Regions from separate parts of the Arthrobacter glycogeni genome, predicted to be linked through region 1. Evidence: riboswitches for the same ligand, from Rfam matches in the RefSeq annotation. Region 1 holds a riboswitch; each other region holds the start of a gene.

Region 1 (7,299 bases):
CACCGTTGTGCGCAGCGGTCTTCAGGAGCGCTCTCCCTTCCTGCCGGTATCCGGAGTGCCATAGCGCCAGTCCGAGGTTGTGGGCTGCATTCGGTTCCCCTGCACCGACGGCCTGGCGGAGCACCGCAATTTCCTCGGAGGTGCGGCCCATCTCACCGTATAGATTCGCCAGGGGAATGAGGACGTCGACGCTGCCCCTAGCTGCATGGTGTTGCAGGAGGGCGACTGCTGCGTGCCCGCTGAGTTCGCCGTCGAGCACTAGTTCAACCGCGGCTTCGGCATTGTTGTCTTTGGCTTCGATTAGAACCTTCAGGGCACTTCGCTGGTTCCCTTGGGCCCGATAGGCGCGGGCCAGGCGTACCGGAACCGTCGGATGGTCGCCGGCTCGCTGGAACCAAAGAATTGCATTCTCGGCGTCGTCTAGTTCCAGGTAGATCTGGCCCAGCGTCGGCGCAGCGTGGGGATCGTTTGCTTCGTAGGCTTTTTTGAGCGGCGCGATGGCCGGCCCGAGTTTGCCTTCGTCCCAAAGGAACGTGCCGTAATTTAGCAGGGCGTCAGTCACGCCGGCGTCGATGGCGAGCAGGTACAGCACCTCGACCGCTTCTGCCTTCGAGATCTTTTGCAGGTCGTTTGCTGCGTTGAATAGCCCATCAGGGTCAGTGAACCGGGCATGTTTAATCGACGCCCGGAAACTGCACTGGCGGTCGTCTTCCTGTCGCATTCCTTCCACCGGTTCACTCTCGCATATCTACGGAGCCTTCGATCGAAAAATGTCGTGACAACTCGGGCCTGGCGACGCAGACCGGAATGATCCGAGTTTGACTTAGGTGAGAAAAAGCCATGCACAGCCGAGATGTTGGTGTGGCAGCTAGACCGCTATTCGTGCCAGCCCAGAGCAATAGGCGATGATGAGGCTTGGAACGTGACTGTCCTGTCCGACTCACCGGTAACTATCAGCCAGCCATGGGCAAGCGAGGACGACCCGGTCCCGGTTCTGGGCAAGCACGGTCCTGCATGCGGGCTCCTGGTTGCTGGAGGAACGCAAAAGTGGCAGGCGTCCTCCGTTCAGGACACCCGCCACTTCCCATCAAGTTTTACGGCAATGTTCCGTAGAGGCTTCGGAGCTAGCCGTTGACTCGCACGAAGTATGAGCCGGCGAGGTCGGACAGCGGGTGCTCGATGGTGAGGTTCGAGCCGTTCATGCCGCTGCTGATGACGTTGCCGTTCCCGACGTAGATACCGATGTGACCGGGACGGACAACGAGGTCACCGGGCGCTGGAGTTGAGACCCGGGTTCCGTACTGATCGAACTGCAGGGGTCCGAGGTCGCCGACGTTCAAGCCGATGGAGCGCAGTGCACGCTCGACGAGAATCGTGCAGTCCTGGATGGAACCGAGCTGCCCGTAAGCCGAAGCGACCAGCGCTCCGCCGACGCCGCTGGCGGAAACCGAAGAGCTTTCAGGTGCGATTGGGGTAATGGAACCGGAAGCCAGGCTCATCATTGCTGGTGCGGCCGGTGCCGGAGCCAATGGCGCTGGAGCAACCGGTGCTGGCGTGAATGCCTGGGCGGCGGCCGCAGCAGGAACGGCGTCTGGAACGACGGCGGCAGCGCTTCCGCCGCCAGTGAGCTGGATCTGCTGCCCTGGGAAGATGACCGAGGCGTACGACAGCCCGTTCTGCGCCAGGAGATTCTCAAGGTTGATCCCGTGCCGTGCTGCGATCGCCCCTAGTGTGTCGCCGGCGACGACCGTATAAGCATCCGCGCCAGCTGCTGGTGCCGAAACGGTTGCTGCCTGCGCGGTAGTTGCGGCGTCCTGAGTATAGGTTCCGGCGTGGGCGGTGGCTCCGACGGAGAAGACGAGGCTGCCGGTCGCGGCTGCGATGATGGCTGGCTTGCCCAGTGCGACGGCGTTGGTCTTCGCGGCCTGAGTCAGGCCCTCGAGGGCGATGGAGTGGGTGGTGATGGCGCGGTGGCGTGCCGGAATGGATGTACGTGACATGGTGTTTTGCCTCTCCCATGCCTGCGGGGTGAGCTGTCGGGTTCGGATGGGAGTCACCCGGCCGTCCGCCACCCGTGTGCTGTCCCGCATTCGCGTACGATGCAGGTTCTGCACTGGACAGTCGGATCGACTTAACCCCGAGGGTCACCGCGTGCGGTGGCCCGGTGGAAACGTGGTTCCCCCGTCCCTGCCATCTGGATTGTGCGAACGGCTCCCGGAGCAGCGGCAGGGCTCGGCATTCTGCGCGGGAATGTGATCTCGGCGGGGTGCCGGGATCACTCGTAAGAGAATACCCCACGCTAGTATTTAAGTCACATTAGGGTAACGGCCTGTGGGCATTGGCGAACCCTAGACCAGATTATTGCTGGTGGTTTGATCTGATGTCCCCGAAGGTCTGACCGTTGTCATTGGAGACCTGGACACCGTCTTCGGTCGCGACCCAGATTCGCAACGTGGAGTCGTCAAGTACGTGGGTTGCGATCGCGGACGCCTCGCCGCGAACTGCCCCCTGTGGGACCCAGGTCAGACCAGCGTCACTACTGGTGTGGATCTGGCCTTCGACTGTGACTCCGGCAGCCTCTCCTCCGGAGAGTGCGGTGAGCATCAGCAAGGGTGCGCTCGGAACGGCGGCCCAGGTTTCGCCGTCGTCGGTCGAGCGTTGCAGGCCTTCCTCGGTGGTTGCCAACACAACGCTGTCCCGGGACGTCGCGGCGAGGTTGAAGGCGGGTATCTGTTCATCCGCGGCTTCCCAGGAGGTACCGTCGGCGCTGATCCGGAGCTGCCCATCGAATCCGACTATTCCACCGTCGGTGGCGGCAAGGGCGTGGAAGTCAGACTCGCCCTGCCTGGATAGCGGCTGCCAGGTCTGGCCCTGGTCTGTCGATCGGATCAGGCCCACCGGGTTCGGTAGGTCGGTTCCCGGGCCGGGATGACCCGATGCGTACAACTCGCCGTTCCCTGCTGGGGTGAAACCCATCAGGTCGATGGTCGGCCCGATCTGGATTGCTGGCGACTCTGAGACGTCAAACAGTCCGTCGTGGGTGGCCAACAGAACCCGGTTCGTGTCCGGGTCCACGCTCATCCCATGGATGTGACCGGCGGGATAACCCTGCGCGTCGGCGTCGGCGGAGTCAACGTCGACGGACTCAGAGGAATCACTACTGTTCGAGCTCGGTGAGACTTACGTAGAGCAAGCAGTGAGCACCAAAAGGCCAACGGTGAGAACGGCCATTTTGGCACCTCGTTGCAGGCGTGGGACGGGGGGTTGGGGGCGAGGCACAGTGGCAATCCTTTGTTGTGACAGAAAAAGTGGGGAGAGGGTGGGAAGGGCCAGATGCCTGGCCCTTCCCTTCGCGAACTAATCTTCGGTTAGAGTTCCGCGAGCAGTTCTTCCATTTCCTGAATTTCGGCTTGCTGGGTTTCCACGATCATCTCAGCGAGGGCGATCGCTTCAGGGTTCTCGCCGTTGTCGATTTCTTCCTGCGCCATGTCCACCGCCCCGTTGTGGTGTGCGGTCATGGATTCCAGGAACATCTGGGCCGCTTCGCCGCCTTCGGCCGCTTCAAGGTCAGCCATCTGATCCTCGTCCATCATTCCGTCCATGCCACCCGTAGACCCCATGTCGTGGCCCTCCATGCCTCCTTCGGGCATGGAGGGGCGATCCCAGGCTTCGAGCCAGCTCGTCATGGTTTCGATCTCGGGGTCTTGCGCAGCCTTGATCCTGGTGGCGAGGTCGATGACACTGGGGCTGATGTTGTCCTTGGTCAGCATCATGTCGCTCATTTCCACCGCCTGCTGGTGGTGGGGAATCATCAGCTGGGCGAACATCGCATCCGCGTCGTTGTGCTCGGCCGATACCTCAGCGCCTGATTCGGTTGAGGGTGCTGATTGCTCAGTGGAGGTCGTTGGCTCGGCCGCCGGGCTGGCCGGGTCGTTGTTGCTTCCGCAGCCCGCCAGGGTGATGACGGCCGCGACGCTCAATGCTGAGAGGGAGAGGTAACGCTTCATGGTGATCTGATCCTTCTGAATTCATCTGATGAATAGTCTGTAGTAGTACCCTTGGTGGGCAGGATGCTGCCTTGGTGAGAGAGCCATTGCGCTAGGCATACCCAAAAGGCAGGCGCCGGTGTCTTACGTCCGGCTGATACAGAGTTGAATCAGTGAAGGAGCAGGGATTGATAGGGTCCGCAACCGGATGAGCGGCGGCCCACGGAGCAGCACCGACCCGGGCACGAGCCGGCCGGAACGTAACAGGAACGCCAGCACTGCGACGACGATGACCGCCAGGAGGCACATCCCCAGCACACCGCCGTCGTTCCCGCACGACCCTCCGCAGCCCTCGCCCATTTCGCCGGTGCCAGCAGGTCCATCCGGGTAAGCGGCGTGAGCGTTGTTCGCCGGGACCCGGTTCTCACCGCTGACCGACGTCGGGAATCCGGCATTCGATGTCGTGGAACTGGCCGGGAGCGCAGCACCATGTGCTGAGGCGCCCTGCGCTGAAGCACCAAGGGTTGGAGCGCCGTGCGTTGACGCGCCGTGACCGCCCATCCACACGTGCATTGCGAGGATTCCGACGATGATGGCGACAAAACCCAGAAAGGTCACGGCTGTTCTCGACAGTGCGAACACTGTCCTCAGCCCAAATGTGCCTGTCACCGCCGTTTCCTTCCAATTCCGTTGATTGTTTCCAGCCTAGTGAATGACTTGCCTCTTCCTCCAATCAGGACGAAGAGGCAAGTCATTCACACAGCCGGGTCGGTGGTGAAGCGTTCGGGGCTCAGGTCGATCCTGCGCAGCAGTTGCGCGTTCAAGGCGACGACGATGGTCGAGACACTCATCAATACTGCTCCCGCCGCGGGCGAGAGCACGAAACCGGCGAAGGCCAACACGCCGGCGGCCAACGGGACGGCAAGCAGGTTGTATCCCGTGGCCCACACCAGGTTCTGGATCATCTTGCGGTAACTGGCCCTGGACAAGTCGATCATTGCCAACACCGATCGTGGATCATTGCCCGCCAGAACGACGCCGGCCGATTCCATTGCGACGTCGGTACCGGCCCCAATCGCGATCCCCACTTCGGCTCGCGCCAACGCGGGGGCGTCATTCACGCCGTCGCCGACCATCGCTACCTTCAAGCCACGGGACTGTAGTTCGGCGACCTTGGAATCCTTGTCCTGGGGCAGTACATCGGCGAAGACTTCGTCAATGCCGAGTTCCATCCCGACGGCGTCCGCGACCTGGCGTGCGTCACCGGTGATCATGGCGACCTTGACACCCCGGGCCTGCAGCGCTTTGACAGCGGCACGGGACTCATCCCTCACTCTGTCCTCAAGCCGAACGGCACCGATGACGGCGTCGTCGCGGACCACATGCAGCACAGATGCGCCGCGGCCGACCCATTCCTGGACGGCAGCAATCATGTCTGAAGGCGTTTCCAGCTGCAGTTCCTTGAGCATATTCGGCCCACCAACGGTGATCTCGGACCCGTTGACCGACGCCCGGACACCGCGCCCTGTCATCGAGGAAAAGCCGCTGCCACGATAACCGAACGCCGTCGATTTGTGGTTGTGTTCGGCCGCCTGGACGATCGCCCGTGCCACCGGATGCTCGCTGTCGGACTCGGCCGCAGCGGCCAAAGCCAACATTTCACCGTCAGTCATTCCTCCAGAGGTGACGGTGGCGGTGACGGCGTGTCGACCTTCGGTGAGAGTTCCGGTCTTGTCGAACAACACCATGTCGATGGTACGCATGCGCTCGAGCGCCATCCTGTCTTTGATCAGCACACCAGCCTTTGCCGCGCGCTCCGTCGAAATGGCGATCACGAGTGGGATGGCGAGCCCAAGGGCGTGCGGGCAGGCGATGACAAGGACGGTGACGGTGCGAATGACCGCATCATCGGGGCTGCCCAGCAGGATCCATGCGATGAAGGTGATGATGCCGGAGATGAGGGCGAAGTAAAATAGCAGTGCTGCCGCCCGGTCGGCGAGGGCCTGGGCTTTCGACGACGAGGCCTGCGCCTCGGCGACCAGGCGCTGAATTCCGGCAAGAGTGGTGTCGGCCCCGACGGCGGTCACCCGCACCCGCACCGCGTTATCGGTTGCTACCGTTCCCGCTACCACGGCGTCTCCGACGGTGCGTTGGACGGTGCGGGATTCGCCGGTGATCATCGCCTCATCGAACTCTGCTACCCCGTCGACGATCTCTCCATCTGCTGGCACCCGGGCGCCCGACCGGACCAGGACGACGTCGTCAATGGCCAGGGAGCTCACGGCGACGGTTTCGGTTCCCGCATCGGTGACTTTGTCTGCCTCATCCGGCAGGAGCGCGGCCAACGCGTCGAGCGCACCGGCTGCGGAGCCGAGGGCGCGCATTTCCATCCAATGCCCCAGCAGCATGATGACAACCAGCAGCGCCAGTTCCCACCAGAAGTCCAGGTTGAAATTCCCGATCCCCAGGGTGGTCACCCAGGACGCGATAAACGCGACGCTAATGGCCATCGCGATCAGCAACATCATCCCGGGTTGCCGGGACTTCAGTTCAGCCACCCCACCTTTGAGGAATGGTGCACCCCCATAAACGAAGATAATGGTGCCCAGGATCGGTGGAATCCACATCGCACCAGGGAAATCCGGTGGCGTGTAGCCGACGATCATGGCGAACATGTGACTGAACAGCACCACTGGGGCGGCCAGGAGCAGGCTCAACCAAAATCTATTCTTGAACATTGCGGTGGAGTGCCCCGCATGCTCGCCGTGAGAGTGCACCTCGTGGTCCGCATCCCCCGGTTGGGTTTGGTGACCATGGTCTTCGCGGCGATCGGCATCCAGCACAGGGGCGGGCTTTCGCGTCGGCGTCTCGTGGCCGTGCGCACCGTCATTTGTGTGGGTCTGGTCTTTCATGGTGTTTTCTCCTTCAGTCAAACGGGATCGAGTCCCGGGCCTGAGAAAAAATCAGGCGTTAGAGAGGCGATACCCGGCCTGTTCGACCGCGGCGCGTACGAATGCGGCGGGAACCGGCTCATTACTGAGGACGGTGACCGTGGAGGTTCCGCCTGAAACGAGGTCGATCTCGACGTCGGTGACCCCTTCAATTACCTCGACAGCGGAGGTAACCCGGGACGCGCACGAACCGCAGGTCAAGCCAGCGACGTCGTAGCTAGCGCTGATGCTGTGCGCTGCGGGAACCGATGTGGGTTCGCTGTCCTGCGGGGCGCAGCAGGCGCACCCGGATGATGTATCAGTCAAGGTCAGATCGGAAATAGTGCCGCACATGATGGTCTCCAAAACGAGAGGGATGGTCA
Region 2 (7,299 bases), on a different contig from region 1:
GTGGCGCGGGCCATGGTGATGCGGCTGGTGGCTCCTCTCCTCGGCAGCGCAGCGGCGATGGGCGCCGGCACCGACTGGAAGACCAGCATCCAGGAGATCGCCGCCGCACGACGGCTCGGCGTCATCGACTACAAGGTCACCGGCACCGGGCCCGACCACGCCCGCACCTTCGAGGCTCTGCTCACGGTGGGCGGTCTGCCGTACGGCTCAGGATCCGGTCCGTCGAAAAAGGAAGCCGAGCAGGAAGCGGCAGCAGCGTCATGGAAGATGCTGCGGGTGATGGCCGCAGAGCCCAAGTCGTCCGCCTACTCGGTGTCTGTACCTGCCGCTGCCACCCCGGCTCATGACCATGCCGCTTCTGAGCTTGCCGATCCTGGTGCTGCCGCCGCGGCGTCGACTGAGTCAGCCTAACTTTCCCGATGCCTGAACTTCCCGAGGTCGAGGTGGTGCGCCGTGGCCTCGCCCGCTGGGTGTTGGGGCGAACCATCGACGACGTCGACATCCTCGATCTCCGGTCCATCCGCCGTCACGGGCTCGGCGCCGACGACTTCAGCGGCAACCTGGTGGGGGCCCGGGTCCTCGACGTGGTGCGCCGCGGAAAATTTCTGTGGATGCCGTTGGCTGCCCCGGCCGAGATAGTCAGCACTGGGTCGGCGTCGTCGGCGTCGTTGGCGCTGGCTGGTTCGTCCGCTGATGTCGCGCCCGTGGCCCTGATGGCTCACCTGGGGATGAGTGGGCAGTTGCTGGTCAAAGACGCTGGCTCGCCCGAGGAAAAGCACCTACGGGTCAGACTGACGCTGTCGGCGGCGGGGGGGCCGACTGGGCCTTTGCCGGGGGAACTGCGGTTTGTTGATCAACGCATCTTCGGTGGCCTCTTCGTGACGTCGATGGTGTCGACCGACGACGGACAGCCGGGTGGTCTTGGCGAGAGCCCCCTGCCGTTGATTCCGGCAGAGGCCTCCCACATTGCCCGCGACCCGCTCGATCCCGTGTTCTCCTTTGAAAGCTTCTTCGCGAAGCTGCGACGGCGCAAGACGGGTATCAAGCGGGCGCTCCTCGACCAGGGTCTGATCTCCGGGATCGGCAACATCTACGCCGACGAAGCACTCTGGGCCGCGAAGGTGCATTACGCGCGCCCGACCGACTCCATGAGACGCGCCGACGCGTCGCGGTTAGTTGACGCCTGCCGCGACGTCATGGTCCGGGCGCTTGCGGCCGGCGGCACCAGCTTTGACTCGCTCTACGTGAACGTCAACGGCAGCTCCGGATACTTCGAGCGTTCGCTGAACGCCTACGGCCGGGAGGGCGAACCGTGCAGCCGCTGCGCCGGTGATCCGTTGTTCCAGGGGGTCGCGCTGATGCGTCGTGAGATGTTTATGAACCGTTCGTCATTCACCTGCCCCCGGTGTCAGCCGAAACCCCGGAACGGCCGTTGGTAAATTCGGAAAGGGCTGGTGGCGCCGACGCGACAAAGCGGCTCCGATTCAGGCAGGCTTACTGATCGGGGCCGCTTTCGTCGACTTACTGGGAGCGTGTCATGGGCCGGTGGTGAAGTTCCATGTCGTAGTGAGCAACGGATTGCCCACGATGTCGCGCAGTGCCGTGGTGCTGCCGGTCAGGGTGACTCGGTAGCTGGTGTTGGCTGTCAGGGTTGCCGATGGGTTGAGCGTGGCGACACGGGTAGTGGTGTTGTAGGACACTACAGCTGTGACGGCTGCTCCGGCTGAGGTCCGAAGGGCAACGGTGGCGCCGCTGACTCCAGTGACGGCCTCACTGAATGTTGCGGTGATGTTACCGGTCCTGCTCACTGCCGTTGCGTTGATGCCCGGAGTCCTTCCTGTCACCGTTGGAGCGGGACCGGTGGTGAACGACCAGCTCTGGGTGGCCAGGGGATTTCCTGCAGCGTCCCGGATAGCGGTGGCTCCTCCGGTGAGGGTCGCCGTGTAGCGCGTGTCCGAAGCCAGAGTAGCCGTGGGATTGAGCGTCGCGACGCGGGTCGTGGCGTTGTAGGACACTGTCGCGGCGACGGTTGTCCCCGCAGCATTCCGGAGCGCAAACGTCGTTCCACTGATTCCTGCGACTGACTCGCTCAGCGTGGCAGTGATGTTTCCCGTCGTGCTCACTGCCGTTGCGTTGATGCCCGGTGTCCGTCCTGTCACCGACGGGGCGGGACCGGTGGTGAACGCCCAGCTCTGGGTGGCCAGGGGATTGCCGGCAGCATCCCGGATGCCGGTGGCTCCGCCGGTCAGAGCAACGGTATAGCGCGTGTCCGACACCAGGGTTGCCGTGGGATCCAGGGTTGCGACGCGGGTGGTGGCGTTGTAGGACACCGTGGCGGCGGTTACTGTTCCGGCGGCGTTTCTCAGGGCGAAGGTTGTCCCGCTGACGCCTTGGACGGCCTCACTAAAGGTCGCCGTAACATTCCCTGAAGTACTGACGCCGGTGGCGCCGGTGAGAGGGCTGCGGGAGGTGGCGGTTGGGGCGGTGGTGTCGGGCGCGGCTCCGGTGGTGAAGGACCAGGACGTGGTGGCCAAAGGATTGTTGGCGGTGTCTCGGATGCTGGTTGTGCTTCCGGTCAGGGTAGCCGTGTAATTGGTGTTCGCTGCCAGGGTCGCCGTGGGATCCAGGGTCGCGACCCGGGTGGTGGCGTTGTAGGACACCGTGGCGGCGGTTGCTGTTCCGGCGGCGTTTCTCAGGGTGAAGGTTGTCCCGCTGACGCCTTGGACGGCTTCGCTGAAGGTCGCCGTCATGTTCCCTGTGGTGCTGACGCCGGTGGCGCCGGTAAGGGGGCTGCGGGAGGTGACGGTCGGGAGGGTTGTGTCAGTAGTGATGAAGGCCCACGTGCTGCCAGCGAATTGGTTTCCGGAAAGGTCCGCGATGGTGTTCTTGAGTGAGACGGTGTAGCGGGTGCTGCCCGCCAGAGGGTTGGTGGGATCCAGGACCGCCTGGTTGGTGGCGGTGTCGAAGGTAACGGTCGACGGCACGATGGCGCCCGCAGGATCCTGAAGGATGAACGTTGATGCATCAACGTTTCTGACCGGTTCGGAGAATCTGACGGAGATCGTGTTGAGCATGGGGACCCCGCTGGCGTTACTTGAAGGCGATTGCGCGCTGAGGGTTGGTGCAATGGTGTCAGCCGGGCCAATGGTCCAGGTCCGGGTGGCCTGGGTTCCGACGTTACCCGCGGGATCGGTGGCGCGGACGTTGAAAGTGTAAGTCCCGTTGAGCTGTGGGTCGTAGCTCTTTGGTGAGGCACAGGTTGGATCCCAGTCGGGGTTGCTTGGCACCAGCTGGCATTCGAAGCTGACACTTGGCTCCGGGGACGTGAAGTTCACGGTTGGGGTGGTGTCGGCGGTCGGGTTGGACGGGAAAGGCGCCACAATAGCGACGGGCGGAGCGACCGTGTCCAATTTGAAGGTGAGCGTTCCCGAGATGAGATATTGGGGAATCGTGGGATCAACCGGTTCACCCGTTGCTGGGTCCACTGTGTATTCGGGATTGGGTGTTCGGGCCTGGACCCTGTGGGTACCGGATGTGAGGGCTGTGTCCAGGAGAACCGAGTATGCGCCAGCGGTGGTGGTGGTCGTTGCAGCTGGAGCCGTGGCGCCATCCACTAGCAACTCCACCGTCGCTTCGCTGACGCCGACGCCCGGTACGGTTCCGGTGAGGGTCGGCCTGGTCACATTGGTGATGTTGTCTGTGCCTGATTTTCCACTGTCGCTCGCCGGCGCGAGGTCGGGGGTCGAAGGGGCGGCGTCGGCACCGTTGAAGATCAGGCCTTGGACGGTGAAGGTGTTGACGGTAAGGGTGTTGACGCCGGGACCGCCGGCGTCCGGGCCGTCCACCCGCACGAAGTTGTTTCCGGTCGGTGCACCGGTGACGGCGCGTGCTGTGTTGATGTCGCCAAGCGTTCCTGGCGCTGCGCCAACTTGCTTCAGGAAGGTCGATGTCGTGCTGTCTGAGTTGTCGCCCAGGAAGGCTTGCCCGACGCTGGCCCAATCGCAGGGCTGCTGGGGTGTGGGTGCGCAGACTCCGGCGTCAATGGTTTGCTTGATGCGTCCGGCCGTTGCCACCTTCGGGTCTTGCTCGGCGACGAACGTGTTGACACCGTAGGGGTGCGTAATGGTGTAGCTGGCGCCTGGCTGGAGGTCCTCGACGATGAACCGAAGCCGGCCGAAGCCCATCTGCTCGCCAGCCGTTACGACACCGTTCAGGTGGGCACCTTCCAGTGCCGCTTCGTAGAGCCCAAGCTTTCCGCCGGATGCCCCTGCGTTGAACCAGAACGCTTCTTCCGGAAAATTATCGGGGTAGGACGCCGGGGAGTTTGGGTCCGGCGGTTCAGCCAGGCAACCAGCTCCGGCCATGTAGCACAGCTGAAGTTTGACGTTGCCGTCTGAATACCAGGTGGGAAATCCATTCTGGGGGTCGACCGGGCTCATGCCCGCCGTCGCAGCCAACGCAGGCACGGCAGCCAAAGGGGCCATGGATGCGGCCAGCAGGGAGGCAACAGTCACGGTGGCGAACCGGCGCAGGAAAGTCTTCCGACGGCCCTGCCCTGCACCTCGGTGCAGACCGGGTTCATCCCCAGTATTCCCTGTCTGCCAACCCCGAGCGGTTTTGCTGTTCACTGCCGACATGATGATTCCCCTTACTGGTTCCGGTGCTCCCGGCTACGCCGTGAAGTCACTGCAGGCTGCCATTAGTTCTGGCGCCTCCAATGTTGACGAACCAACCATGGGAAAACCTTGCCCGGGACCATCAATTCGGGGCCATGCGGGCGGGACGCACCGCCCGCATAATTACCACTAAATGGCCTCACGCCGAAACACAGTGACCCTCAGTGAACGAGGAAGCGCGGCTCCGGTGAGGTCGGCATCCGATTCTCGTCCTGACACCACTGGATGACTTGTCCTCCACCCAGGAGACTTACCCACTTAATACATGTCGCCGTCCGGCAGCACCTGCGGGCAGGTAACCATTAGGTATGGATACCGTGAGGACATTTCAAAAGCTTGGCGGCATAGCATGCCGGAGGGAACCTTCCCGTGCCGGGCTCGGTAGGGTCAATTTCCGGGCCGCACTGCTTGTAGCGCCGCGCGAACTGATGGCGGCTCTGGCCGGAAAACGCAATGACTGGCAGCGAAATGTAACCCGGGGAGTAATCCGGATCATCGATCCGCGCACGCAATCCATCATCGAGGCGGTCGCCCGTCGCCGCCACCGGGGGCACACAACGGCACACTGGCTCCGTGACCTAAATGTGACAAAACCTCATAGCGATAGGTACAGTAGACGGCACGCTCTGTTCCGTTCAACTCAGCGTCCTCCCGACAGATTGCCTAATTCTGCCGCTGCCGCGAGGTCCGTTCGCATACATCCGGCAGAAGCGGGGGAACCAGTAGTGGTCGTCGTAAGACGGCCTAGGGGTAAAGGTGCGGTATCGCACCCGGGTGGCTCCCATCCGAATCCGACAGCTAACTTCGCAGGCACTGGGAGAGGCAACATCATCATGTCCAAGAACCGTTATATCGCGCGCCACCGTGCAACCCCGCCAAGCGCCATGCAGACCGTATCCAAGGCAGTCAGCTCACATGCCGGCTCCATCGGCCGTCCGGCAGCGGTTGTCGTCGCCGCATCAGGTCTGATGTTGAGCGCCGGGCTGCCAGCTAACGCTGCAGGCGAAGTCGACGTCCAGGCCGCGCCGGCATCTGTCGCCCAGGCCTCCAGCGCACCAGCCCCCGGAGCCTCCACTCACACGGTTCAGCCCGGAGATACTCTCGGCAGCATTGCCGGCACCTACGGCGTCAGCGTTGAGTCGATTTTCGCCGCCAACGGGCTCGGCTGGGACTCGGTCATCTTCCCAGGCGACGTCATCTCGCTGACCGGCAACACTGGCCAGTCAAGCCAGTTAGCACCAGTAGCAGCACCGGCGCCAGCTTCAGCAGCAGCGCCAGCCCCGGCGATCCAGGTAGCTGCACCGGCGGCCCCCGCTGAGACCAGCACGCTGGGTATCACCACCGCCTCGGAGGACATCCAGCCAATCGGTGCGGCGTCCACCGGCGGACAGGTATCGAGCGCAGGTATCGCCGGAACGGCCCAGTCAATGATCGGCGCACCGTACGTCTACGGTGGCACCAGCTCAACCGCTGGCTGGGACTGCTCAGGCTTCGTGCAGTGGGTCTACGCCCAGCACGGCATCGATCTGCCCCGCACCAGCCAGGCACAGATGGGTGCGCTGACCCCCACCAGCAACCCTCAGCCAGGTGACCTCGTCGTCCAGAACGGCGGCGGACACATCGGCATCTATATCGGTGACGGCCAGATGGTCAGCGCACTGAACCCAAGCCAGGGAACCCTGGTCCACGCGGTCAGCGCTATGCCACTGGTTGGGTACTACACGCTCTAAACCTTCCATACCGTCGCGGCGGTCTGGAGAAGTACCATGAAGGCGCCACCGGAAACATCCGGTGGCGCCTTTGTGCTTCGTCTGTGAATCGGTCACCCGTGGTTAAATGACACCAGTTCGTACGGCACTCTCGACGTCACTTGCGCATGCGAAATCTTCTTGCTGCTCTTGTCATAGGGTCACGCTTGCTCCGTCGGAGAGACTCGCTGCGTCGTACCAGCGAAGAACCCGCAATGCCCTAAGGGTGTTCCACCGACTCGATGTACCATCGGGTTCTTCGAATCGAAAGTGGACCGCCCCGGGGTGAGGGTTTTCCAGCAGCCAATGTCCATTTGACTGACGCTTGGTACGAACTTGATCGACTGCCTCAACCAGCCTCGGATCGGCCGGTCCGCCGCGGAGAGCGAAGTAGCTCGTCGCTTTGAGCAGGTCGTAGTGCCAGCGTGGAGGGTAAGAGAACTGGAGCCATCGAGGGTTCACTACCTCGCCTGTGCGCAACGACCGGAACAGACCGCGTCGAAGCAGAAATTCCTCGCCCCCGTGGCGAGCCCGCCTGACCTCGTCGGATCCACCGGTGCGTCGCTCCCACCTCAGTAAAGCGTCAATTACGTCAAGAGTACTGGCGAACGATCCCGGCGCCGAACGCGACTCGGCCCAGCAGTTCCAGCCTCCGTCAGGCAGTTGGTCGGCCACGAGCCGCTTGACCACCGGATCGATGTTGATGCCAAGGTAGGTACCGATCAGGACAACGCCGGCGTTGATGCAGCAGTCGACTTCCCCGGCGAAGAAAGGCAACCCGTCATACTCCCACCGGCAGTTGCGGTCGACCAACTGTGCCGTCTCTAGCATCACCGCACTGTCCGGCGGTACGCCAAGTGGCACAGATCGAGCAG
Region 3 (7,299 bases), on a different contig from region 1:
AGGTTCCATTCCTACCCCGTAGACCAGAGCTGGCACCGCGATGATGGATCCGCCGCCACCGATGAGACCCAAGGCAATGCCGACGACGAGGCCCAGGGCTACCGCCGGAATCATGTGGCTCGCTCTATACGATCCGGCGTAGGGTCTGCGGGAACGGGCAGCATGAGCAATTTACGACCGGCTGGGTGGGCCGGGATGATCCACCTGGTCACCGTATTTTCGTTTCGGACGTTCGAACGGTTTCCCCCCGGTTGAGCGTCATGGGGGATGGTAGAGGGCACCGGTCCTCGGATGTCGCGCGTTTTTGGAAGGCCCACAGCAGTAATCCGATAGAAGTGGCTGCCAGCAGCGGCTGGATGGGTTCAAAGTACTGCATGGCTCCGGAGGTGCCCAACGCCAGCAGAACCAATTTGTTGCAGACAGGACAGCCGACGGCGAAGAAGGCGAGCATCGTGCCGGCGGCGCCGGAACGGGCATTGCCTTCTGTCGCTGGCTTGGACAGACGTGACACATAGGTGGCAACCACCAGTCCGGTGAGAATAGCGGTGATCCCGGCCACCGGGAAGGACCACCAGGTGGGCGGGACTTCGCGGGTGAAGAAAGGTGTATCGATGAGGTCGGTCGGGACGGCAATGACGACGTACGTGATGACTGCGGCCCCCGCAGCGGCGAGCCAGCGGCGGCGTGGCCAGAGCCCCAGTGCTGCCATCAAGGGTGGGCGGCTGGTCATTTGTTGTGCTCCTTTTCCGCCGGTACTGAACCAGGGTTGACGCTGGCCCGACCAGAATTGGTTCGTTGGCTGCGGACATACAGAATGACGGCTATCACCAGTGCCCCCGCCGCTCCAACAGAGAACAGGGTGTTGGTCACACCGGATGCTGCTCCGCTGACTGCATTTTCAAGCTGGAACTGATCTGAGACGGTCAGAACTCCGCCGAGTCCAGCGGTGCCGTCGGTGACTATAAGCAGCACTCCAATGCCAACGGAGAGAATGCCTGAGATGATCATGATCCACGAGTTGGACCAGCGCCCGATCGTGACCGGGCGGGGGCGTAACCAGCGGCGTCCGGAGATGCCAAGACGGTCCCACATGAGGGACAAAGCGAACAGCGGCAGAGCCATGCCCAGCGCGTAGATGGCCAGCAGGATGCCTCCATAAAGCGCGTTGCTGCCGACTGCCGCAACCGTCAGGATGGACCCGAGGATCGGTCCGGTGCACACTCCGGCAACACCGTAAACCGTGCCCAGAACGAAAACCGAGAGCCGCGACGAGCCAGCCTGGGTGTTGTTGCGGACAAAGGATGGCATCCGGATCCCGGCGATTTGCGCCACTCCTAGCGCGATCACAAGGGTGGCGGCCACCATGATCAAGATGCTGCGGTGCTGGGTTACCAGCGATCCGAGGGCGCCGGCAAATATTCCCAGGGGTACCAAGGTGGTGATCAGTCCCAGATAGAACAACCCGGTCCTGGCCAGAAGCCTGCTTTTCGTCGAGAAGGCGTAGGCAAAGAACGCCGGCAGTAACAAAGCCGAACACGGGCTTAACAGGGTCAAGACACCGCCAAGAAAAGCTCCGGCGTAACCAATCTCCATTAGTTGACTTCGGCTTGTTTGAGGGCTGTGTCAATGGCTTCTTCGAAGGTGGCCAGCGGCTGTGCCCCGACGAACGGTGTGCCATTGACCAGGAAAGTGGGCGTTCCGGTCGCGCCGAGTGCTGTGGCCTCCTGCGAATCGGTGGTTACGGCCTGCTTCAGTTCCTCGGAGTCGAGGTCCGCTTCGAACGTGGCCATATCCGGGACACCTACCTCCGCCGCAATTTCCAGGAGACGTTCGCGGGGCAGTTCGGCGTGGCCCCGTTCGGGTGCGATCTCGAAGACCGCTTTATTGAATTCCCAGAACAGGCCCTGCTCGCCGGCCGCACGGCCCGCGACTGCGGCGGCGAAGGATTCGTCGCCGAAGACGGGTAGATCCCGCCATTCGATCCGCAGGTCGCCGCTTTCGACGTACTTGTCCACGAGGGGTGGGAGAGTATCGCGGGCAAACAGTCCGCAGAAAGGGCAGCGGTAGTCTGCGTACTCAATCATCACCACAGGCGCGTCGACATCGCCGAGCGCTGTCGGGTCATCCGCTATTCTGCGGGAGACGTCCAGTTCTGTTTCACTGGACTCGGGAGAGTTTTGGGTCTCCGGCACTGCCTGGGCATTCTGGGAGACTCCTCCCTGGTAGGCAAGGATGCCAACAAACAACAACAGGACGGCTGAAGCGAAGGCGGCGATCACCACAATGATGGTTCGTCGATGTGGACCACCACTGGAGGGTGTTTGGTGCGACGACATTCAGACTCCTGACCTACATAGGTTGATCGTAATGTTTATACATTTACTCTACGGGTGGCGTCGGGCGATACGAAATCAATCGTTTATAGCGCAGTTCTGCTGTTTTCCCAGCGGCCGCTGGGCAGCAGAATGCTTCAGTTGCAGCGACTCTTCGACGCTGGACTCCGCTGGAATGGTGTGTCGCGAGGCCGAAGCAGCCGGGCCAGGCCCCCCTTCGCGGACTAACCAACATATTGCTTGCCTGCACGTGCAAGGGGGTGTCCGGTCACTCGGTGTGACCGGACACCCCCTTCATGCTCCGGGTATTGAATCGCAAAGGTAGGAAACAGGGGTGCCTAGTTCGTAGGTATCCCGTCTCGCCCTACCCGCACGTCGTTACGCGTCCGGTACATGCACCTGTCTAGCCATTGACCCGGTAGTACATCGAGCCAGAGCCGACATCGACGCTTTCGATGACGGTCTGATTCCCATTCCACCCGCTGTGTACGGCCTCTCCGTTTCCGAGATAAACGGCGTTGTGCGAGAAGCCCATCCCTCCATCGGCGTAGTAGATGAAGTCCCCGGGCTGAGGAGTTGAGACCGGGGTCGCGTAGGTCATCAAGGACTCTGGTGACTCATCCCCCACGCCCTGCTTGCCAACTGCCCGCAAAGCAACTTCGCCGAGAACGGTGCAGTCCTGCGTTGCACCCATCTGTGCCATTGCAGCGTCGAGGATCGCTTCATTGACGGAAGATGGGGCGGCTTCATCTTCGTAGATGATCGACTCAACGACGGACGCAAGATAGATCCCGCCGGAGGGAGTGGACGCGGATGCAGCAGCGGATGCGGCGGTGGGTGCGGCGGTGGGTGTTGCAGTGGATGCGGCAGCGACGGTCGGTTCGTTGTCCAAACCCCCTGCTGCGGAAAGCACGATGACGTCGCCCGGATAGATGACGGAGTCCAGGCTGAGGCCATTCAGAGACAGGATTGTGGCCAGACTGACGTCGTGGCGTTTTCCGATCAGTCCGAGGGTATCCCCTGATGAGACTGTGTACGTCCGTGCCTCGGCGGCGGCTCCGGCGGCGGGCAGCGCGTTCGATGGCGAAACCGTCGTCGCGGCGATTCCTGTAACCGGATCGGAGGCTACAGCTCCTGCCTGCGCGGGCAACGCCATACCGAGGAGCAAGCCTGAGCCGACCACGAAAACAGCTGCCTGTCGGCCGGCGATTTGACCCTGCCCGGCGGTCCCCTTCACGATGATGGACATTGTGCTGCAGTTCGCCCGGTGTCGGCCTCGTGTATTTCCTATTGACATGTGTCTACCTCTCCCAATACCTACGAGGTGAGCTGTCGGATTCGGGTGGGAGCCACCCGGTCGCCGGATGTGGATGTCCGGACGACTTAACCCCAAGGATCTGTTGGACCCGTTATTGGTTCCCCCGCCTCTGCCGGAGCTTTCTGATCTTCGTACCTTGGCCAGCGGCAGAGTTCGGTAATAGGCCAAGGGTGCCGAATCGTTTGAAGGGCACCTCATCAAGCTACACGAAATTTGGTCTTATGTCACAATCTCATAACGATTTACTCAGGCGGGAATATTCGGCGCAGGGCGCGGCAACAGATTGTCGAACGCGGGTGACGGTTCATGACCCACCCGGAAACATCGCGCCAATAGTGACTGACATATAATGTATAGACATTTAAGCAAAAAGGAAAGTCGACGTCGGTGGCCTGGCAGCACGCGGGACCCGGTAGTGGGGGTGGAGTGCCGGGATGGGCAGCGCGTCGACAGCGACCACCACCCAGGACAAATCATGTCAAGCCGTTGCTCGCGTGGGTCGGTATCGCAGGGCGACCGCTCCCGACTGGAACTCATGGCGATCCACGAGCTTGAGCGGGATTCGCTCGCGCAGGCGGGCGAGCAACATTGGCCCGTGTCCGGCAAGGACCGGGTGAACAACGAACTCGTACTCGTCGATCAGTCCCAGGTCCGCCAGCGCCAGGGGGAGCGTCACGCCACCCACGTACAGGCCCTTGCCTGGCTCCTGCTTGAGCTGTTGAACCGCTTGCCTCAAGTCGCCTCGCAGTAGGTCGGCATTCCAATCGACCCCAGTCAGTGTGCTCGACACGACGTACTTCTTCGCCCGGTCGATAGTCTCGGCGAACGGGATTTCCCACTCATCCATCCAGTCGGGCCACGGGCCCGCGGCCGGCTTCCGCCACGCCGACTCCATCATCTCGTACGTCACCCGGCCGAATAGCAGGGCATCGACTCGTTCCATCTCAGCGGTCCAGTAGCGCATCGATTCCTCGTCCGGGGGGAGTCCTGCCTCGTGATGGCAGCAGCCGTCGAGCGTGACGTTGATCGAGTATCGAAGTGGTCTCATCTCGTTGCTCTTCCTTGATGTGCGCCGCGCGTGCACCGAATCTAGATGACTGCCGGCGCGGTCCTATCATCGGCGCCCCGATCGCACCTGCTCAACACCGTCGTGGTGCGAACCAGACCGCAGACCGAGCGCGCGACTGATTCGGCGATCGGCCTGCAGCGATGGCGAGTAGGCTCGTGTCACCGAATGCGCGGAGCCATGGCTCGCCGGAGAGTGACTTCCATACAGGCCAAGTGCGTCCTTAATGACAGGCCGCCAACCGCTCTCCGTGGTCGCCTCCGGTGAGACGTCGGTGGCTGCCAGTGGGCAGATCGCGATAGTGGTTCCTGCTGGCGCCGCGCGGTGATTCGTCCACTCCTGACTTGTCCGGGCTCTGACCCTACTTATGGGGCTACGCCTCAATAGACCCTTACCCTGCTGCCTCGATCTTCTTCTTGAGATGGTAGTCGGATTACCCGGTTATGAGACACCTACGCGCACCGCGACGCATACTGGACTCATGGCACGTACCCCGGATCACAACCCATCATCATCCGAAGAGCCTCACACATCGATAGCGCAATCTGGATCCCGACCGAGGCGGAGATCATGGGTGGTCCCGGTCTCAATCCTTGCCGGAGTCCTCGTCAGCGTCGTGTTTGCTGCGCTTAATGCACTGCAACTGGGGTCATTACAACGTGCACTGGACGGACTCGCGATGCCGGAGACGTTCATGACCGGATATCAGCCGGGGTACGTGGGACAGGTCCAGTCGCTTATGACCGACGAACTTTATGAGCAGTATGGCGCCGCGCACTACCTATGGGGTGTGCTGTTCCCCGTGGTTTTCGCCGCTACTCTGGTCCTGCTCATCTGGCGCCTCACAGCACGTCGACGGATCAGGTGGTTGCTTCTGCCAATTCCGGTAATTTACCTGTGTGTGGACATCGCCGAGAACATTCTCATCGAGACGATGTTCGCCGCGATTCCGGTCGATCCGGGCACGGTGGCGATAGCGTCAGCCTTCACGGTACTGAAATTTGTTCTCCTGGCAGCATGCTTCGCCGTCATCCTCATTGCACTGCAAGTTAGACCACGAAGCACATAGCTGCGCAGCCCGTAGTACCTCCACGCGACAAAACGTTTATACATTTGGGCAATTGGGTTAGCGTGTACTTCAAATGGGTCGCACGTGTCTGGCGACGCACAGCCGGGCCCAACGCACATGACGTCTAGCTGGGCTTGGCGTCAAGAAAGGAACCACTATGTCCACTAACAAACTTTCGCTGACAGCCAGTGCAGCGGGCGCGCCCGGGGTACTGCTGCATGGTGCGGGACAGGGGGTGTTGGACGGGTTGTCCAGCGTCCTGCGCAGCGGGATCAATACGATGGCCGCTCTCCCCGACGGCACGGCCATCGAGATCATCATCCAGGGACGTGGTGTGGCATTGCTGGCCGCGGGATCGGAACTGACTGCGGAAGTTGCTGGTGTCCTCGAAAAAGGACTGCGGGTGCTGGCGTGCGAAAACAGCATGCGCTCGGTCGAGGTGGAGTCGCACCAATTGCTGCCGGGGGTAGGCGTAGTGCCCGCTGCCACTGCACACCTGGCAGCTCGTCAGTGGGAGGGATGGGCCTACGTTCGGCTCTGAGTCCGCGAGCGTCGGCGCCAGTTGAAGGAGTCCTCAACCCGCATCTCAAGAGTGGTGGGTAGGGCGGTCAAGCCGGGGCGGCGTTGCTTCCGTTCGAATTTGAGGACCGTATTAGTCCTTCAATTGAATCAGCCGAAGAACTGTACGCCGGAATCGGTTCAACGAACGTTGCACCCCAAGAGCCCTCTGCCGCTGCCAGCTCTGCGGTTGAAGTGGGTGGAACTTTCTGACCATGCAGAGGAAGTGCTGCGTCCTTGCATTTCCTCATTCAAGCCGATACCCTAGGGGGTATACTATCCCGGAACTAGGAGGCACCATGTGTCGGACAACGACATGTAAACAATGCGGAAAGACAACCTGGGCAGGATGCGGCCAGCACGTCGATCAGGTAATGCGGGGCGTGCCAAGTTCTCAGCAATGTCGCGGCCACGTAAAGGAAGCCAAAGGAAAAGAAGGAATCTTCTCACGGCTATTCCTGCGACGGTAAAATCGCGGCCAGATCCGTGCAACCAATTCAAATCCGGTGTCACCAATAAACTCGCCGTTATCTGAAACGGCGCGTGTCACGGGTGTCGGCGTACTTGATCCCCTCACACGGCGCCGTGGCCTGGCACTGAATTGAAACGCCGGGTGATCGCCAACAACCAGGATTGCGGCAACTGCTGCCCCTAACCACACGCAGTCGGGATTCCACCGCGTGTGGTTAGGGGCAGCAGTTATGCCCGCCGCTCAGTCCCTCGCTGCGCGGATGGCGGATCGTAGGCCCGAGATTGCCGGCAGGCCCGCCAAGCCCATCCCGTTGCTGTAGACCCGGCAGGAGATCGCCGGTTCGCCTGAGGCCGAAAAGGCATCCTGACCGTCCAGGACGAAGGTTGGAGAACCATGAAAATCCAGAGCCTTCGCCTGACCATCGGTGCTGACTACCCGTAGGCGTATCGTCGTGGCATCGAGGGACTCGAGGGCAAGCGCCCG
Region 4 (7,299 bases), on a different contig from region 1:
CTTAGCGGCAGACCCGCAGCGTCGGAGTAGGTGAACAGCAGCACCCCGACCGCGGCCAGGGTCCACGACACCGCAGCGGCCGAGGCGAGGGTCATGACCGCGCCGAACGCCGGATGTTCCTCGCCAGGGGCCTCTGCTTCGCTGGAGCGGCGGCGTGAGCCAGCGACCCGGCGCGGGAGGATCATCACCGCGAAGACCAGTGACCCGATCACCGCGGCGGCCGACACGTTATTGAGAGCCTTGGCCACGGGCAGACCCCAGCGGGTCAGGGCCCCCGGGTCGCCGAGCTGGCGCGGGCTGGCGGCACCGGTGAACAGCAACGCAAGGACGAGGGTCGTCACGACGGCGGCTCCGCCGGCGATGAGCCAGCCAACCTTGACCTGCTGTGCGCCCGGGCGGTCGGTCTGCCGGGGCGCCTTCGTTGTAGTAGCCACGCTTCCTATTGTCTACCCTCCGTAGAAGCGCTAACAATTCGCAGTCATCCGCCGCGCTCCACGTCCCTCTGAGCAGCAGGTTAAAAGGAAAGGCCGCCACCGGAAAGGGTGACGGCCTGGAGTCCCTAGCGGACCAGGTGAATGACTACTTGACAGCAGCCTTCAGCTTGGAACCGGCGGTCAGCTTGACGCTGCTGCCTGCTGCAATCTGGATGGTCTCGCCGGTCTGGGGGTTGCGGCCGGTGCGGGCGGCACGCTCAGTGCGCTCAACAGCGAGCCAGCCTGGGATGGTGACCTTCACGTTGTTGGCAGCCGAGGTTGCCAGTACATCGAACAGTGCGTCAAGAACGCCGTTGACGGCGGTCTGGCTGGTGTCAGCCTTCGCTGCTACTTCTGCTACCAGTTCGCTGCGGTTCTTGGTTTCTTTCGTTGCCAATTTACGTCCTCCTGGACTTGTCCGTTATTTGTAAAGCCTTCACGGTTCTGAAAGCCTCTGTGCGAAAACTTACCAGCTTGACCACCAAACTCCGGTCGTTTACGGCGTTTTTGGGGGGTTTTGGGTGCCAAAGGGCCCTATTTCGGGTTCTCGCTCCGGGAAATCCCTGCTTCGGGCCTACATAGACCACCACTACAGCGACCAGTGCACGAGCGCTCAACGCAAGAGGACGGCGACCGTGGGTCGCCGTCCTCTTGCACACTGGTTAGCACCAGCCAGCCGGTGTTACCAGCTGGACTTGGTTACACCGGGCAGCTCGCCGCGGTGAGCCATGTCGCGGAAGCGGACACGGGAGATACCGAACTTCTGCAGCGTGCCGCGGGGGCGCCCATCAATCTGGTCGCGGTTGCGCAGTCGCACCGGTGAGGCGTTGCGGGGAAGCTTCTGCAGGCCCAGGCGTGCAGCTTCGCGAGCTTCGTCCGACGCGTTGGCGTCAACGAGAGTCTTCTTCAGCTCAAGGCGCTTCTCGGCGTAGCGCTCAACAATGACCTTGCGCTGTTCGTTGCGGGCAATTTTAGACTTCTTAGCCATGTGTTTAGCGCTCCTCTCGGAATTCGACGTGCTTACGGATCTTGGGATCGTACTTCATCAGGACCATGCGGTCCGGGTCGTTGCGGCGGTTCTTACGGGTCACATAGGTGTACCCGGTGCCGGCCGTCGACTTCAGCTTGATGATCGGGCGTACGTCTTTATCTTTTGCCATTAGAGCTTCACTCCCCGGGCCAGGATCGACGCGACAACAGCGTCAATTCCGCGCACATCGATGGTCTTGATGCCACGGGCCGAAACCTGCAGCGTGACATTGCGGCGCAGGGACGGAACCCAGTAGCGCTTCTTCTGGATATTCGGGTCAAACCTGCGCTTCGTGCGGCGGTGTGAGTGGGAAATGCTGTGCCCAAAGCCCGGCTCGGCTCCAGTCACTTGGCAGTGAGCTGCCATGACGATCCTCCAAAAGAGTTAAATGAAAGTACCTGAGTACCGGCAGTCTTACCTGCCATGGAATGCGATCAGGGGCGCCCCAAAACAATAGCCAAAGCCGTTGGGATGACGAGCGGTTCTCGCGCAACCTGAGCCCCTAACTACCGACATCCGGAGGCTAACTTCCCGGACATCGGAGCAATTGCACACGCTCCGCCACCTGATGCCCTCCCATTCTAGGAGCTGGCGCGGTTTAAGACCAATCGCCAGCGTGGGCTTTGGCGGCTTCACGGCTGAGCCCCGGGTGGGGGTTCACCGAGGATCCAGTGGCTATCGTCGAGACGGGCCAGGATTTTCTTGCCAATCCGCTCAAGATCGTGCACATCATCCTCGGTCAGGGCGTCGAAGACCACCTTCCGGACGTGCCCGACATGCTCCCTGGCCAGGAGTTGGACGTTCTCCACGCCCTCCTCAGTGATCCGTGCTGTGGTCACCCGACCATCGCTGGCACTCGGGCGCCGGGTCACCCAGCCACGCTGCTCGAGCTTCTTCACCACGTGGCTCAGGCGGGACAGGGAAGCGTTCGATCGGCCGGCCAGCTCACTCATCGCGAGCGTGAGGTCCTCCGTTTCGGAGAGCATCGCCAGGACATGGTAGTCGAACAGGGTAATCTTCGCCTGCCGGAAAAGGTGGGCGTCGAGGGTGCCCGGCAAAATGGTGGTGACTGCGTAGAGGGCAAGCCAGGCTTGCCGCTCATCGGGGTTCAACCATCGAGCACCGGTCATCAATCAAGTCTGGCATAGAACGCTCGGGCGGCGCAGTGGGGGTGTGGCCCTTATGACCAGACTGGTCGGGTGAGCTCCGGAAACTTGGCCGCCAACACATCCCCCGAGGACACGCCCCGCAGTCGTCGGCCGACCCACGGTGACAGGTAATCCCGGGCCCACTGGGCGTCGGCTCTCAGCTGATCAATGCGCGACGACGCCGGCACCGCCTCCAACTCGGGCAGGTCAATCTCATGGGAGGCCCTCAGGACTTCGAGCACCCGTTTAGCCATCAGGGTGTGCCCGGCAGCTGACATGTGCATGCGGTCGGTGTCCCAGTATCCCCAGTTCTGGAACTCCCTGAACCGCCAGTAATCCACTACATCGGCATGATGCCGGTCGGCGATCTCCCGCACCAGCTCGTTGTAAATAGCGGTCCGGCCGCGGGTCGTGCCGAACACTGCGGAACCCACTGAATCAAACCCGGTGAACAGCACGACGGCGGCGCCCGAGCTCGCCAGCCGGCCCACGCCGTCGTCGTACGCGGCCATCAACGCGTCGATGTCGATGCGCGGCCGCAGAATGTCGTTGCCGCCCGCGTAGATGGTGATCAGGGTGGGCTGTAGGGCGAGCGCACGATCAATCTGTTCGTCAAGGACCTGGCGCACCTTCTTCCCGCGGACGGCGAGGTTCGCGTAGCCCCACGAGCTGTCCGCAAGGATCAGCTGCTCGGCCACCCGGTCCGCCCACCCGCGCACACCGTTGGGGCTGGCTTCATGCCAGTCGCCCACGCCTTCCGTAAACGAATCGCCAAGGGCCACATACCGCTGAGAAAATTCCACTAGACGAGGCTACCCGCTCCCGGCGCGGGATAAGGTGGGTTAGCAAGTACCCTGATAAATTTCTGTTGAAGTAGCCCCATTCCTTGATCGTTCCCTGATCATTCCCCCATCGACCCCCGAGAAGGACACCATGACCCAGCCCGCCGAAACCCGGAACAAGCGTGCCGCCTTGATCATCAACCCGGTCAAGAACACCGGCGCTGACATTCGCGCGATCGTTTCGGAACTCTGCGCCGCCGACGGGTGGGATGAGGTCCTATACCTGGAGACGACGGCCGACGATCCAGGGCGCGGCCAGGCGAAAGAAGCCGTTGACGCTGGTGTGGACGTGGTGATCGCTGCCGGCGGCGACGGAACGGTCCGTTGCGTGGCAGAGGTAGTCAATGGCACCGGCGTCGCATTGGGCCTGATCCCGCTCGGGACGGGCAACCTGCTGGCGCGTAACCTGGACATCGCCGTCGACAATCCCGAGGAGGCGGCCAAAGCTGCCCTGTTCGGCACCGAGCGCGATGTGGACGTCATCCACGTCACAGTGGACCGCGCGCAGGAATCCCACGTGTTTCTGGTGATGGCGGGCCTGGGCTTTGACGCGTCAATCATGGCTGACACCCGCGACGACCTTAAAGACAAGGTGGGCTGGCTGGCCTACGTCGACGCCGGCATCCGCAACCTGGGCGGGAAACCCACCCGAACCCGTATCACCCTTGACGGGGGCGAGCCCATCGTCCGCCGCCTGCGCAGCGTGATGGGTGGAAACTGCGGCAAGATTATGGGCGGACTGGAGATTTTTCCGGGGGCGAAGATCGACGACGGCCTGCTGGACGTCATGACCGTTGCACCGACCGGTCGGCTGGGCTGGTTCGGCGTCGTCGGCAAGCTGTTCGCCCGGGGTAAGGGAAAAGACCCGTCGCTTGAGTACTTTCAGTGCAAGAGCGCCGAAATCCAGCTCGACGAGCCGCAGGAAATCCAACTGGACGGAGACCCACTCGGCAAGGGCACCCACATGGCCCTGCGCGTGGATGCAAACTCGTTGCGGTTGCGGATGCCCTACGGCAAGAAGGATCCAGCAGTAGTCACCAACCCGACCCCGTAGCTGCTCCAATTTCCCACCGGCCGGCCACGGTGGATGGGATTGTCTAGACAATCCCATCCACGGGGCTCAGCCGGCGGGATTCCCGGGCTGCGCGCTAAAGCCGGGTCTGGGGGTCGACCTTTTCGCCGTCGACCAGGAGCTCGAAGTGGAGGTGGCAGCCGGTTGAGTTGCCGGTGCTGCCGACGGCGCCGATGCCCTGCCCCTTCGCTACGGCATCCCCGACGCTGACACCGAGGGTGTTCAGGTGGTTGTAGGAGGTTTCGAGTCCCCCGCCGTGGTCCACCACGATCCGCTGGCCACCGCCGTAGGCATGCCACCCGGATTCCACCACGGTGCCGGCGCGGGAAGCCAACACCGGGGTGTCGCACGCGCCGGCGTAGTCGGTGCCGGTGTGCAGCTCGTCGCCGAGCCCGCCCATCGGATTCACTCGATAGCCGAACGGCGAGGCGATCGTTGCTTCCGTGATGGGCGCGGCGAACGTGGCGGCGTCACTGGACAGGACTGTAGTTTTGGCGGCCGGGGTGGAGGCCATGGCGAGCGGTGATTCCTTACCGAAGTCGATCGTGGCGTCGGCGTCAGCGGTGACGGGCGCGGTGGGGCTCGTCACCGCGTCCGCGATTGGCCGGGGTGGGACCTCCGCCGAGGGGAAGAACGCCGTCAGGGTAAGGCCCGCCGCTGCGGCGAGCGCCCCGGTGGCGAGGACAACTGACCGGCGGGGGAATGTGGGTTCGACGGACGCGCGGCGGCGCCCGGAAGTAACCGGATGGTGCACAACAAAAGCCTCTCTGCAACGCCGGTGAAGTTAGCTGTCGGATTCGAGCAAGAGTTGACTCGGCCCTCTGCCTACTGTTCCGACGAGAGCGGAAAAGCAATCTGCGAAGGGCTGCACCCCTAGGCAGGAAACTGCCAAAAGATGGGTCCTCCACCCCTGCCACGGTGAATTGGGGGCCAGCTACTGACAGGGTTAGGCGTGCAGTCTGGGAGCCACAATGATGCGAATGGCTCCCTACAAGGGTAGGCCACCGGCCGGAAAAGTTACAATTCCGTTACATATCACAGGGCGTGGCGGCTAGCTAAGCTCCGACCGGCCGCTGCGCCAATACCCCATGAAGGCAACCCGTTTGCGGTCGATGCCGACGTCGCGGACCAGATAGCGCCGCAATCCACGGACCATCGCGGCTTCGCCGGCAATCCAGGCGTAAAAGGGGAGGGCACCGGACGGCCGGTCCGGGTTAGGCGAGCCGATCAGTGCCGAAGCGTTCAACAGCTGGGGTGTCTCCCAAAGGATCGCCTCATCGATGTTCACCTCTTCCGGCTCGGGACCGGCCGCCGCGGCAGCGGCAGCCGCGAGGGTCAGACCGGCGGGAGAGCTGGGATCCACGCCGACGGCGAAGGGCGCCGCCAGCGACACCCAACCCGGGACGCGAACCGCGTCGCGGACCGCTGCGTCGAGGAGTTCCCCGTGGGGGTGTTGCCCCCGCGCCAGCCAGGTGATGTGAACCGAGGAGTCGGTAGGAACATCCTGGAAGTCCGCCCGGTCCGGCACCTCAAGGAAGGCGTGCCCACCCATGTGGGTGGGCAGCGAGCCAAGGATGGCGCTGATGGCGGGGACTGCTGTCTCGTCACCGGCGAGCAGGACGTGTTTGGCCAGCCCCGGGCGCCATTCGATCCCGCCGTAGGATCCGGCAGTGGTGCAGGTGGCGGCGTGGGCGTTCGGGCCGATCAACCAGATCCGGTCGCCGGGTGTTGCTGCGGCGGCCCAGAGCGACGCCGGACCCCCGTTCCCGTCGGCGTCGAAATGCATCACGAAATCGACATCAATCTCGGGCTGGTCGTCGTCGCACCGGGTTTCCCTGACGGTGTAGGTGCGCATCGATCCACGGTCGGCCGGGTCCAGGGCCAGCCACTGCTGGTACCAGCCGGGCCCCTCGGTGGGCGCCTCCAGCAGCTCCCGCAGATTTGGGTGGGGGGCGTCGTCGTTCTGGCTGGCGGGGATTACCACCTTGATCCGCAGATCGAGGGTCGCCCCCCGCACGCCGAAGTCCTTGAGGCAGGACCCGCCGAACGTGATCCGCTGGAAGTTGTCGCTCAGGCGCTGCACCCGGGCCACGACGACGTCGAAGGCTGTCACCGCCGGGACTGCCGCTTCGGTGCGCTGACCCTGCCGGGCGGTCCGGTTGCCGACGTCGGTCATGATGCCGCCTCCAGATGGTGGGCCGCCAGCGTGTCCTGCGGGTTGGGCAGGTACCCCCGCCCGGTGGTCGAGTCGGATGAAGCTGGGGTGGATTCGGCGTTCGAGTGGTGCCGGCCCACTGGCACCACCAGGGGTGTGCCGGACACAGGATCCGCAATGACGCGGCACTGCAGGCCGAAGACCGCTGTGACTGTCTCCTCGGTCACGACGTCGGCCGGGTTGCCCTGGGCGGCGATTCGGCCGTCCTTCATGGCGATCAGGTGGTCGGCGTAGCGGGCGGCGAGGTTGAGGTCGTGGAGAACGATGGCAACCGTGGTGCCATCGCGCCGGTTCAGGTCGGTGATCAGATCCAGCACCTCCACCTGGTGGGTGACGTCGAGGAAGGTGGTGGGTTCGTCCAGCAGGAGGATGTCGGTCTGCTGGGCCAGGGCCATGGCAATCCAGACGCGTTGCCGCTGACCGCCGGACAGTTCGTCAACGAATCGGTCGACGAGGTCGAGGGTGTCGGTGGCTTCGAGGGCGGCGGCGACAGCGGCGTCGTCGTCGTCGGTCCACTGC

The links. Region 1 has a riboswitch for cyclic di-AMP ahead of ACX80G_RS09615 (LysM peptidoglycan-binding domain-containing protein). Riboswitches for the same ligand answer to the same signal wherever they lie in the genome.
Region 2: linked by a shared signal. The riboswitch ahead of ACX80G_RS07960 (C40 family peptidase) and the one ahead of ACX80G_RS09615 (LysM peptidoglycan-binding domain-containing protein) in region 1 are both predicted to bind cyclic di-AMP.
Region 3: linked by a shared signal. The riboswitch ahead of ACX80G_RS14950 (LysM peptidoglycan-binding domain-containing protein) and the one ahead of ACX80G_RS09615 (LysM peptidoglycan-binding domain-containing protein) in region 1 are both predicted to bind cyclic di-AMP.
Region 4: linked by a shared signal. The riboswitch ahead of ACX80G_RS05680 (M23 family metallopeptidase) and the one ahead of ACX80G_RS09615 (LysM peptidoglycan-binding domain-containing protein) in region 1 are both predicted to bind cyclic di-AMP.

Annotation. Positions count from the first base shown of each region.
Region 1 is NZ_JBTNDV010000007.1:163,945-171,243, forward strand. Features, by position in the region: gene ACX80G_RS09610 (tetratricopeptide repeat protein) at 1-721, opposite strand, end outside; gene ACX80G_RS09615 (LysM peptidoglycan-binding domain-containing protein) at 1,125-2,000, opposite strand; cyclic di-AMP (ydaO/yuaA leader) riboswitch at 2,004-2,216, opposite strand; gene ACX80G_RS09620 (F510_1955 family glycosylhydrolase) at 2,359-3,090, opposite strand; gene ACX80G_RS09625 (DUF305 domain-containing protein) at 3,369-4,007, opposite strand; gene ACX80G_RS09630 (hypothetical protein) at 4,131-4,655, opposite strand; gene ACX80G_RS09635 (heavy metal translocating P-type ATPase) at 4,742-6,898, opposite strand; gene ACX80G_RS09640 (heavy-metal-associated domain-containing protein) at 6,950-7,243, opposite strand.
Region 2 is NZ_JBTNDV010000006.1:10,861-18,159, forward strand. Features, by position in the region: gene rnc (ribonuclease III) at 1-411, shown strand, start outside; gene mutM (bifunctional DNA-formamidopyrimidine glycosylase/DNA-(apurinic or apyrimidinic site) lyase) at 420-1,439, shown strand; gene ACX80G_RS07955 (Ig-like domain-containing protein) at 1,536-4,628, opposite strand; cyclic di-AMP (ydaO/yuaA leader) riboswitch at 5,343-5,503, shown strand; gene ACX80G_RS07960 (C40 family peptidase) at 5,510-6,406, shown strand; gene ACX80G_RS07965 (hypothetical protein) at 6,578-7,255, opposite strand; gene ACX80G_RS07970 (hypothetical protein) at 7,255-7,299, opposite strand, start outside.
Region 3 is NZ_JBTNDV010000015.1:67,006-74,304, forward strand. Features, by position in the region: gene ACX80G_RS14930 (sulfite exporter TauE/SafE family protein) at 1-114, opposite strand, end outside; gene ACX80G_RS14935 (hypothetical protein) at 209-730, opposite strand; gene ACX80G_RS14940 (cytochrome c biogenesis CcdA family protein) at 727-1,593, opposite strand; gene ACX80G_RS14945 (DsbA family protein) at 1,593-2,336, opposite strand; gene ACX80G_RS14950 (LysM peptidoglycan-binding domain-containing protein) at 2,737-3,582, opposite strand; cyclic di-AMP (ydaO/yuaA leader) riboswitch at 3,634-3,781, opposite strand; gene ACX80G_RS14955 (dihydrofolate reductase family protein) at 4,130-4,699, opposite strand; gene ACX80G_RS14960 (hypothetical protein) at 5,292-5,786, shown strand; gene ACX80G_RS14965 (DsrE family protein) at 5,944-6,327, shown strand; gene ACX80G_RS17135 (DUF8730 family Cys-rich protein) at 6,644-6,814, shown strand; gene ACX80G_RS14970 (hypothetical protein) at 7,057-7,299, opposite strand, start outside.
Region 4 is NZ_JBTNDV010000004.1:43,493-50,791, forward strand. Features, by position in the region: gene ACX80G_RS05640 (bifunctional copper resistance protein CopD/cytochrome c oxidase assembly protein) at 1-434, opposite strand, end outside; gene ACX80G_RS05645 (HU family DNA-binding protein) at 580-870, opposite strand; gene rpsN (30S ribosomal protein S14) at 1,156-1,461, opposite strand; gene rpmG (50S ribosomal protein L33) at 1,466-1,633, opposite strand; gene rpmB (50S ribosomal protein L28) at 1,633-1,869, opposite strand; gene ACX80G_RS05665 (MarR family winged helix-turn-helix transcriptional regulator) at 2,136-2,633, opposite strand; gene ACX80G_RS05670 (SGNH/GDSL hydrolase family protein) at 2,684-3,454, opposite strand; gene ACX80G_RS05675 (diacylglycerol/lipid kinase family protein) at 3,585-4,547, shown strand; gene ACX80G_RS05680 (M23 family metallopeptidase) at 4,642-5,319, opposite strand; cyclic di-AMP (ydaO/yuaA leader) riboswitch at 5,324-5,511, opposite strand; gene ACX80G_RS05685 (siderophore-interacting protein) at 5,617-6,741, opposite strand; gene ACX80G_RS05690 (ABC transporter ATP-binding protein) at 6,738-7,299, opposite strand, start outside.